Regions from separate parts of the Oerskovia enterophila genome, predicted to be linked through region 2. Evidence: riboswitches for the same ligand, from Rfam matches in the RefSeq annotation. Region 2 holds a riboswitch; the other holds the start of a gene.
The links. Region 2 has a riboswitch for cyclic di-AMP ahead of ACIPWA_RS06900 (C40 family peptidase). Riboswitches for the same ligand answer to the same signal wherever they lie in the genome.
Positions count from the first base shown of each region.

Region 1 (5,128 bases), on a different contig from region 2:
ACCAGGACCTCGGGGCTGACCGGCTCGACGCGCATCGCGTCAGGATGTCACGGCGCCGGGACGGCTCGGTCGCGCTCCCGTGCCGAGGTACTCCTGCGGGCTCGCGTCGAGCACCCGGCGGAACATGGTCGAGAAGGCGGCCGGGCTCTCGTACCCCAGCGCGCCGGCGACGCGCGTCACGGACTCTCCCGCCGCGAGCCTGGGCAGGGCGGCCAGCACGCACGCGCGCTGTCGCCACCGGTCGAAGGTCAGCCCGGTCTGCGCCCCGAAGCGGCGGTTGAACGTCCTCAGGCTCACGTGCAGGGCCGCCGCCCAGGCGACGGGCGAGGCGTGCGCGTCCGGCTCGTCGAGGAACGCTCGGCACATCGCCAGCAGCGCGCGGTCGCTCGGCAGCGGGACGTGCAACGGCAGGGGCGTCATGCGCGACACCTCGAACAGGAGCAGCCGGACCAGCGCGCCGTCCCGGCCGTGCTCGTCGTACTCCACGGGGAGGTCGACCGCCTCGAGGAGGAGCTGCCGGGCGAGGGGCGAGACCGTGACGACCTCGCACGTGGTCGGCCCCCACGGCGCGGCGGCGGGCTCGAAGTAGAGGGAGCACGTGCTGACGCCGTACATCGTGACCTGGTGGACGGTCTCCGGGGGGATCCACACGGCGCGGTGCGTCGGGACGACCCAGCTGCCGTCGTCCGTCTCGACGTGCATGACCCCGGTCGCTCCGTACAGCAGCTGAGCCCGGCGGTGACGGTGCGGGACGAGCACCTCGCCCATCGCATAGTCGGTGCCGATCGGGAGAACGTCGCGGGGGGCGTCGTCGACCAGGTCGATCGGGGTGTTGCGCACACCGCGACCCTACCCAGCGCTGGCGTGATCGCGAAAGAACCTGGCACATCCGCGGATGCACGCCACGGGCTCGCTTCTTAGCGTGGACCCTGATGTTTCTCGTCCTGCTCCTGTCCGGATGCCTCACCGGCGTCACCACCGTCCTCTTCGGCTTCGGCGGCGGCTTCATGATCGTCCCGTTGCTGCTCTGGCTCCTCTCGGGGCCCGGATCCGCGCCGCTCGCCGAGGACATGGGGATGCACGTCGCGGTCGCCACCTCGTCCGCGGTCATGGTCGTCAACGCGGGCGTCGCGACGTTCGCCCAGCACCGTGCAGGGACCTTGAGGACCGACGCGCTCTGGCCCCTCACGGCGTTCATCGCCATCGGCGCTGCGCTCGGCGCCTCGGTCGCCGGCCTGGTGCCCGGCGAGGCGCTGCGATGGGCGTTCGTCGTCTACCTCGCCGTCACGCTCCTCAACGCGGTGCTGCGCCCGGGGTTCCTCGCCACGGCACGCCCCGCGCGTCCGCTGGGCCGAGCGACGACCATCGTCGTCGGGCCCGCGGTGGGCGCGGTCGCGGCGCTGCTGGGCGTGGGCGGCAGCGTCATGACGGTCCCGCTCTTCCGTCGCCACGGCTGGTCCATGACGGACTCTGCCGGTCTCGCCAACCCGCTCGGCCTACCCGTCGCCGTCGCGGCGTCGATCACCTACGTGGTGGCCGGCGGCGCCTCGGCATCGGTCCTCGGGGCCGGTCACCTCGGCTACGTCGACCTCTCGGCCTTCGTCGGCCTGGCGATCGGATCCGTCCTGGGGATCGTGCTCACGCGCCGGTTCGTCGGCCGGATGCCGGACCGCGTGCACGCCCGCGCCTACCTCGTGCTGCTCGCGGTGGTCCTCGTGGCGACCGTCGTCGTCTGACGGGCTCGGCCCGTTCCCGAGCAGAACACCGACCCAGGCGACCGACAGGCATCCGGCCACCGCGATCTCGTCCGGGGAGGCGCCGGCAGTCGCAGCGGCGCGGACCGCCTCGGCGACCGGTTCGAGGACGTGCCGGTCAGGCGCCTCGGGCAGACCGCTCGTGAGGGCGGCAAGGCGTACGAGGGCGGTCTCCGACGACGGGTCCACGCGTGGAACCTACCAAGGGCCCCGGATGAGTTGTCAGAACGTGGCCGGTGGTGAGCCCGGGCCACTTCTGACAGCTCGGCGGTAGCGGCGGGTCCGGCCGACTGACTGCGGAGCCCCCGGATCAGTTGTCAGAACGTGGCCGGGGTATGGCCCGGCCACGTTCTGACAACTCATCCGCGGCGGTGGTCGTGGAGCGCATCTCGTGGAGCGCCGCCCAGGGAGCGACGTCCCGGGGTCGCCGCCCCGCTCGCACGCTCGTGCCCGGGAACGCACGAGGCCCCGTCCACAGTGCTGTGGACGGGGCCTCGTGGGCGGGAAGATCAGCCGACGCGGACGAACGTCGGGTTGTTCTGCCAGATCTTGCTGTACTTGACGGTGCTGCCCGGGGTCGTGGCCTCGATCTGCATGCCGTTGCCGGCGTAGATCGCGACGTGACCGGGGGTCCAGATGATGTCTCCGGGGCGTGCCTCCGAGGCCGAGACGGCCGTGCCCGCGTTGCGCTGCGCACCGGACTGGTGCGGGAGCGAGACGCCGAGCTGTCCGTACACGTACTGGACCAGGCCCGAGCAGTCGAAGCCGCTGGGCGAGGAGCCGCCGTAGACGTAGGGGACACCCACGTACTGCATGGCGATGTCGACGACCGACGAACCGGAGGCCGCAGGCGCCGGGGCGGCAGCCTGGACGGTCGTGGCCGCGGCGGGGGCGGCACGCTCGACCGAGCGCGACGGCGCGGCGGCACGCTGCGGTGCCGGTGCGGGAGCCGGCTCGGGCTCGGGCTCCGGCTCCGGTGCGGGGGTCACGGCGACCGGGGCCTGCTCGATCGCGAGCGCCGCGTCGGCGGCAACCGTGACCACAGGGCTGGTCTGCAGGGCCTCGCGGGCCTGTGCGGTGACGGCGGCGAGGTCGACCGTGCCGACCGACGTCTTCGCCTGGTCGGTCGAGGGGGCCGCGTTCGCCGGGGCCGTGAAGACCGAGATCAGCAGGCCGGACGATGCCGCGACGACGGCGCTGCGGCGGGCGACCGAGCTGACGCTCGACGCGGCGGATCGTCCGAGGGACGTCAAGGGGGTGATGGGACGGTGCGCGGCACGATGGCGCGCGGACGTGCGTGAGGTCACGAGTGTTCTCCTGGACGCCTGAGAGGTCAGCTGTCGGGTTCGGGTCGGAGAAGCTCACCCGGCCGTGCGGACCGAGGTCCGTGCGGCTTCACCCCAAGGACACCGTCTCCGGTGCCCACAAGAATGGGTCCCCCACCCCTGTCATGGGTGTAGTTCGTGGCCTCGGGAGGTGACAGGGTTCGGCGTCCACCTGAGGGCTCCGGCGAGAGGGTTCTCTGCGAAGCAGAATCGACGGTACATGGCAAGAGAGCGATTGTCACAGTGAGGTAACGAACTCCGCGAGTCGGACATCGATCCCTTTCGACGACGAACCACACCTTCTGCGAGAGGGCGCGCGCCGCCGTCGGGCAGGGCGGGACGCCCCGCCTCAGGCGGGCTTGGTCGCCTTGCCGTCCAACCACAGCGTGTCCGACTCATCGCGGTGCGTACCGGTCGACCCGACGTGCTTGCTGTCGATCGTGGGCCCCTTCTTGATGACGTGGACCAGCGCCATCGCGTGGCCACGACCCAGGTCGTAGTCCTCCTTGAGCCACTCCACGATCACGCCGGCCTTGACCGACGGGTCGTCGTAGCCCTTCTCCTGCGCGATCGTCAGGAGCTCGCGCGGGGTGAGCCCCGTCTTGTCCTCGATGGTGTCCAGGTACGCCTGAAAAGACATGGGGTCCTCGGTTCTCTCGGTCCAGCAGGTGCGGTCGAGGGGTCAGACCGCACCGACCAGCAGAACTCATCGGTCAGGACGGCGCGCCCTCTGGTCGGTGTCGCACGCGCCGCGCGACCCAGCCGCGCTGCGCGGCCAGGACCCCCGCCTGGAAGCGGCTCGTCGCACCGAGCACCTGGAAGAGCGTCGCCACGTGCCGACGGCACGTGCGGACGCTGATGCCGAGGCGACCGGCGATGGCCTCGTCCGTGAGCCCCGCGCTCAGCCCCGACAGGATCGAGACCTGCACCGTCGTCAGTACCGACCGGCCCCCGTCCTGGGGCGTCCCGACGATCTCCGACAGCTCCCTGTCGACCATGCTGCCCCCTTCTCCCGACGTCCGGGAGTGTAGCCACGGCGGGCCGCTACCGGCCGGTAGCGTTCGCGCGGGGCGGGGCAGGCGCGCGGTGCTACCGCCCGAGCAGCCCGTCGATCTCGGCCATCTCGGCCGTCTGCACGTCGACCATCTGCTGCGCGAGGTCCTGCAGGTCGGTGTACCCACCGTCCGCGATCTCGCCCTGCGTCATCGCGATCGCGCCCTCGTGGTGCGAGTGCATGAGCTCGAGGAACGTCTTCTCGGCCTCTGCCACCGCTGTCGCGTCCCCCGCGCTCGCGTCCGCGAGACGTTCGAGCGACCCCATCTGGTCGCCCGTCAGCATGCCGTTCGCGACGTGCACCGAGTGCATCTGCATGAGGTCGTCCTGCCCCCACGCGTCGGCCCAGCCACGCATGATCCCGATCTCCTCGGCCTGCCCGTCGAGGATCCGCTGCGCGAGGTCGCGCGTCGCGTCGCTCACGCCGTCGACGGCCAGGATGATCTCGCTCATCTCGACGGCCTGCTCGTGGTGCGGGGTCATCATCGCGAGGAAGTGCAGGTCCGTGTCGTTCGCCTCGGCCGGCGCCGCCACCTCCGAGGCGGCCGACGAGGCCGGCGCCTCCGCCTGGGGCGCTTCCCCTCCGGTCGAGCACCCCGCGAGGGCTGCTGTCACGACGAGCGCGGTGAGGACGGCGGGCAGCTTCTTCATGAGGACTCCGGTGTGTCTCGGGATCGCCGGGGCACGCGGGCGCCGGTGCGGCGAGCGTCCGAGCAGCGTAGGTGCCGAGTCTGGGAGTCGGCTGTGCCTCGCGAGGCAGGCCCCGCGGGACCGCGGCCCGACGGCGCCGCGCGCGTGGCGCCGTCGGGCTGCGGTTGCGGACGTGGTGGGCCTAGGCCCTCAGCGGGCGTCGCACGTCAGACGGGCCCCGAGCGTGGCCGCAGCGATCACGCCGGCCGCCGCGACGAAGACGATGTCCTTGAGCACGTACTGCCCCATGAGCGTCATGCCGTCACCGAACAGCTCGCCGGCGAACAGCACCACGGGCGACATCAT
Region 1 is NZ_JBIVFZ010000005.1:158,244-163,371, reverse strand. It holds gene ACIPWA_RS16875 (nucleoside/nucleotide kinase family protein) at 1-35, opposite strand, end outside; gene ACIPWA_RS16870 (AraC family transcriptional regulator) at 40-840, opposite strand; gene ACIPWA_RS16865 (sulfite exporter TauE/SafE family protein) at 933-1,736, shown strand; gene ACIPWA_RS16860 (C40 family peptidase) at 2,264-3,061, opposite strand; cyclic di-AMP (ydaO/yuaA leader) riboswitch at 3,062-3,226, opposite strand; gene ACIPWA_RS16855 (DUF4287 domain-containing protein) at 3,429-3,719, opposite strand; gene ACIPWA_RS16850 (response regulator transcription factor) at 3,793-4,077, opposite strand; gene ACIPWA_RS16845 (DUF305 domain-containing protein) at 4,169-4,783, opposite strand; gene ACIPWA_RS16840 (DoxX family protein) at 4,973-5,128, opposite strand, start outside.
Region 1: another riboswitch for cyclic di-AMP. It lies ahead of ACIPWA_RS16860 (C40 family peptidase); the one in region 2 lies ahead of ACIPWA_RS06900 (C40 family peptidase).

Region 2 (5,128 bases):
CCAGAACCGAAGTGGCACCACGAGCCACACCGAGGAGGTGGCCTGATGGCCGCGACCCAGACCGAGGTGATCACCACCCCGGAGGCACAGACGCTGCGCGAGGCCATCGCGATCGACCAGCACCCGACCCGGCCGTCGCCGCTCGCGAACACCCTGACGTTCGCGTGGCGGGCGCTGCTCAAGATCAAGCACGTCCCCGAGCAGCTGTTCGACGTCACGCTCACGCCGATCATCTTCACGCTCATGTTCACGTACCTGTTCGGCGGGGCGATCGCCGGGGACACGACGACCTACCTGCAGTACCTGCTGCCCGGCATCCTGGTGCAGACGGTCCTGATCATCACGGTCTACACGGGCTTCACCCTGAACACCGACATCACCAAGGGCGTGTTCGACCGGTTCCGCTCGCTCCCGATCTGGCGGCCCGCCCCGATCGTGGGCGCGCTCATGGGAGACACGGTCCGGTACACGATCGCGTCGGTCATCACGGTTGGCTTGGGGCTCGCGATCGGCTTCCGGCCCGCTGGCGGGGTGGTCGGCGTCCTGCTGGCCGTCGCCCTGCTGCTGGTCTTCGCGTTCGCGATCAGCTGGATCTTCACGATCCTGGGCCTCGTGATGCGTACGCCCAACGCGGTCATGGGCGTCTCGATGCTGGTGCTCATGCCGTTGACGTTCGCGTCGAACATCTTCGTCGACCCGGACACCATGCCCTCGGCGCTGCGCACCTGGGCCGAGATCAACCCCGTGAGCCACCTCGCGACCGCGGTCCGCGCCCTCATGGCCGGTACCGCCACGTTCGACCAGATCGGGTGGGTCTTGCTGGCCTCGGTGCTCCTCACGGCCGTCTTCGCGCCGATCACCATGCACCTGTACCGCACGCGCAACTGAACGCGTTCCGGCCGTCGGCGTGCCGGAGCCGGTGTGACCTCGAGGTCACGCCCGCTCCGGCACGTCCACGCGGTGCGGTGTCGTCAGCCCTCCGCCGAGGCGCCCTTCGCCACCGGGGGCTTCTCGTCCTCGCAGCGCTTGGTCACGACCATGACGGGGCAGGCCGAGTGGTGCAGGACCGCCTGGCTCGTCGAGCCCAGGAGCAGCCCCGTGAAGCCACCACGCCCACGCGACCCGACCACCACGAGGTCCGAGGCCGTCGAGAACTCCGTGAGGAGCTCGGCCCCCGTCCCGTCGAGCACGATCCGCTTGATGGGGACGTCGGGGTTCTCGGCCTCGTGCCGGTCCACGATGACGTTGAGCCCCTCGGTGATGTCGTCGAGGACCTGCTGGTGGTCGATCGAGGCCGGCAGCCACGCGAGCAGCCCCGCCCCCGCACCGACGGGCACGCCGGCGACGGCGACGAGCTCGGCGCTCCACGCCCTGGCCTGCTTGATGGCGTGCCGCAGGGCGATGTCGGCCGACGGCGAGCCGTCCACGCCGACCACGATCCGCTTGAGCGGCTGGATCGCCGGCAGCTCGCCGCCTTCCCCGCCCGACTTCAGGGGCACGACGACCGTGGGGCACCGCGAGTGCGCGGGCAGCGCCGACGAGACGGTGCCGAGCAGACGTTCGGTGAACCCACCCCGCCCGCGGGTCCCCACCACGACCAGGCTGTAGTCCTTGGAGAGCTCGACCAGGACACCGGCGGCGTCGCCGGTCGCGATCGCGGCGGTCGTCCTGACGCCCGCGGCCTCGGCCCGCTGGGTGGCCTCGGCCAGGACCGCCTTGGCGCCCTCCTGGATCGCGGTGTCGTCCAGGGCCGCGTAGCCGCCGTCGAGCGAGGCCGCGGTGAAGGACGGGAGCGAGTACGAACACACGACGTGCAGGGGCCAGCCGACCTGGCGCGCGTACGCAGCCGCCCAGTCCAGGGCGTGCAGGCTGGGCTCCGAACCGTCGACCCCGACGAGCACGATCTCTGCACGAGTCATGGTTTCATCTCCTCCCGATGGTGAAGCACCATCCTGAGACAAACCTATCGAAAGAACAGGCAAAGTCCACCGAGGCGCAGGGCCCCGGAGGGGCGGGTCGCTCCGTCGTCGGCGTACCCCATGACGCTGCGGCCCGTCCGGCACCGACCCGGCACTGGCTCCCCGCGAACGACAGCACCCCGTCACCCTGCACGAGGCAGGGTGACGGGGTGCTGGTCGAGCTGCGGAAGATCGCTCCCGCGAGGCTCAGAGTCCCGCGAGGGCGCTCAGGCGACGCGGATGAACGTGGGGTTCGACTGCCAGATCTGACGGAACTGGATCGTCTTGCCGGGACGCGGGGCGTCGATCTGCATGTTGTCGCCGGCGTAGATCGAGATGTGGCCGGGGGTCCAGATCAGGTCGCCGGGCTGAGCGTCGGCACGCGACACCTTGGTGCCGACGTTGCCCTGCGCGCTCGACTGGCGCGGGAGGGTGATGCCGACCTGCGCGAAGACGTAGCTCGTGAAGCCGGAGCAGTCGAAGCCGTCCGGGGTGGTGCCGCCGTAGACGTACGGGACGCCCACATAGCGGCTGGCGATCGAGATGATCGCGCTGCCGTTGGCCGAGGCCGGGACGGAGACCGAAGCAGCCTTCTCGGTCGTCGACGTGGTGGCCGTGGTGTTGGCCGTACGTGCGGCCGAGCGCGAGGAGGCCTGCGTGGCGCGCTCGACGACGGGCTCCGGCTCAGGCTCAGGAGCGGGGGTCACGGCGACGGCCGCGCTCTCGATCGTGAAGCCGGCCTCAGCGGCGACCGTGACGGACGGAGCGGACTCGAGCGCGGCACGGGCCTGCGTCGTGAGTGCGTTCAGGTCGACGGTGTTGAGCTTGGCCGTGTCGTGGTCGACGGGCGCAGCGTTGGCGGGCATCGCGCCGAGCATCGAGACGATCAGTCCCGACGAGGCAGCGACGACAGCGGTGCGGCGGCCGACGGAGGAAGCCGTCGCCGCCGAAGCAAGGGTGGAAAGCGGGCGTCGCGCTGCACGGTGGCGTGCGCCGGTCGTGACTGCGTTCACTGGATACCTCTCCTGGACGCCTGCGAGGTCAGCTGTCGGGTTCGGGTGGGAGAATCACCCGGCCGTCAGGACCGAGGTCCGTCTGGCTTCACCCCAAGGGCACCGTTTCCGGTACCCGAATTTGGGTCCCCCGTCCCTGTCATCGGGTCGTGGTGCTCCTCGCGCGGTGACAGGGTTCGGCGTTCCGCGCAAGGGCCTCGACGGACGATTCATCCGTGAAGCAGAACCGAACGTACACGACCTCCGGGTGAATGTCACGTTCCCGTCACGACGCCCTGGAAAGGCCTGGTATAGCAGGACGAACCGGCACGAGATCGTTGCCCCGGGCACCCCGAGAAGGCATCGAGAACACCACCGCCCCGCATCCCACGAGGGGGTGCGGGGCGGCGGCGGAACCCGTGGTGCGCTGCGCTCAGGGCGCGGTGACGAAGATGTGGCGAGCGACGTCGTCGGGCAGGTCGAGGACGGTCTCCGCGCCCTCCGCGGACACCGTGAACGACCCCGCCTCCGGCGTGACCGTGACCTCCTGGCGGGGCAGGATGCCCGCGGCCGCGATGCGGGCCAACAGGTCCGTGTCCGTCTGGAGGGGCTCGGCGATGCGCTGCACGACGACGCGCAGCCCGCCCGGCTCGCGCCCCGCGCGGTCCGCGGCGGCCACGTACGCCGGCAGGGACACCACGCCGTCGAGGTACTCGATCTCCTGGATGTCCTCACCCAGCTCCGAGAGCCCGGGGATGGGGTTGCCGTAGGGGTCGTAGTGCGGGTGGTCGAGCAGGCCGATGAGGCGCTTCTCGACGAGCTCGCTCATGACGTGCTCCCACCGGCAGGCCTCGACGTGCACGAACTCCCAGTCGAGCTTGATGACGTCCGTCAGCAGGCGCTCCGCGAGGCGGTGCTTGCGCATGACGCGCTGGGCCTTGGCGTGGCCGTCCGGGGTGAGCTCGAGGTGACGGTCCCCCGTCACGACGACGAGACCGTCCCGCTCCATGCGGGCCACCGTCTGGGAGACGGTGGGTCCCGAGTGTCCGAGTCGCTCCGCGATGCGCGCACGCAGGGGGACGATGCCCTCCTCGTCGAGCTCGTAGATGGTCTTCAGATACATCTCGGTGGTGTCGATCAGGTCGGTCACGTCGCGCTCCTGTCGCTTGGGGGCTTGGGGGCACCTGCCGCACCGGCGGGCCGCTGACCTTAGTTTAGGTCCGAGCCACCGACATTGTGGACGCCCGACGGTGTTCGCGCCAGGCCGGACTATCGTTGCCCTGTGCCTGAGCCCACCCAGATCACCGTCCCCCCGCACCTGCTGCCCAGCGACGGCCGCTTCGGCTGCGGGCCTTCCAAGGTCCGCGACGCGCAGGTGCGCGCGCTCGTCGAGGCCGGCACGTCCGTGCTCGGCACCTCGCACCGCCAGGCACCGGTCAAGTCCCTGGTCCGCCGGATCCGCTCCGGGCTCACGGACCTGTTCGACGCCCCCGAGGGATACGAGGTCGTGCTCGGCAACGGCGGGTCGTCGGCGTTCTGGGACGTCGCGACGCTGTGCCTGGTGCGCGAGCGCGCCCAGCACGCCGCGTTCGGCGAGTTCGGCGCCAAGTTCGCGACCGCGACCACCCGCGCACCGTTCCTCGAGCCCTCGCAGGTCGTCACCGCTCCCCCGGGGTCGGTCGCGCTCCCCGAGCTCGCGGACGGCGTCGACGTCTACGCCTGGCCCCACAACGAGACCTCGACCGGAGCCATGGCCCCCGTGCGCCGCGTGCCGGGATCGCGCGAGCAGGGCGCGCTGACGCTCGTCGACGCGACGTCGGGCGCGGGCGCCCTCCCGGTCGACCTCGCCGAGACCGACGTCTACTACTTCGCGCCCCAGAAGGTCTTCGGGTCCGACGGCGGGCTGTGGGTCGCGATCCTGTCGCCCGACGCCGTCGCGCGCCTCGAGGAGATCGAGTCCGGTGACCGCTGGGTCCCCGAGTTCCTCTCGCTCCAGGCGGCGCTGACGAACTCGCGCCTGGACCAGACCCTCAACACGCCGTCGGTCGCGACGCTCGTGACGTTCACCGAGCAGGTCGACTGGCTCAACGAGCAGGGCGGCCTCGCATGGTCGAGCGCCCGCTCGGCGACCTCGGCACGCACGCTCTACGCGTGGGCCGAGTCACGCGAGTGGGCCAC
Region 2 is NZ_JBIVFZ010000002.1:512,546-517,673, forward strand. It holds gene ACIPWA_RS06885 (ATP-binding cassette domain-containing protein) at 1-46, shown strand, start outside; gene ACIPWA_RS06890 (ABC transporter permease) at 46-888, shown strand; gene ACIPWA_RS06895 (universal stress protein) at 972-1,919, opposite strand; gene ACIPWA_RS06900 (C40 family peptidase) at 2,186-2,824, opposite strand; cyclic di-AMP (ydaO/yuaA leader) riboswitch at 2,974-3,163, opposite strand; gene ACIPWA_RS06905 (iron-dependent transcriptional repressor DtxR) at 3,384-4,100, opposite strand; gene serC (phosphoserine transaminase) at 4,233-5,128, shown strand, end outside.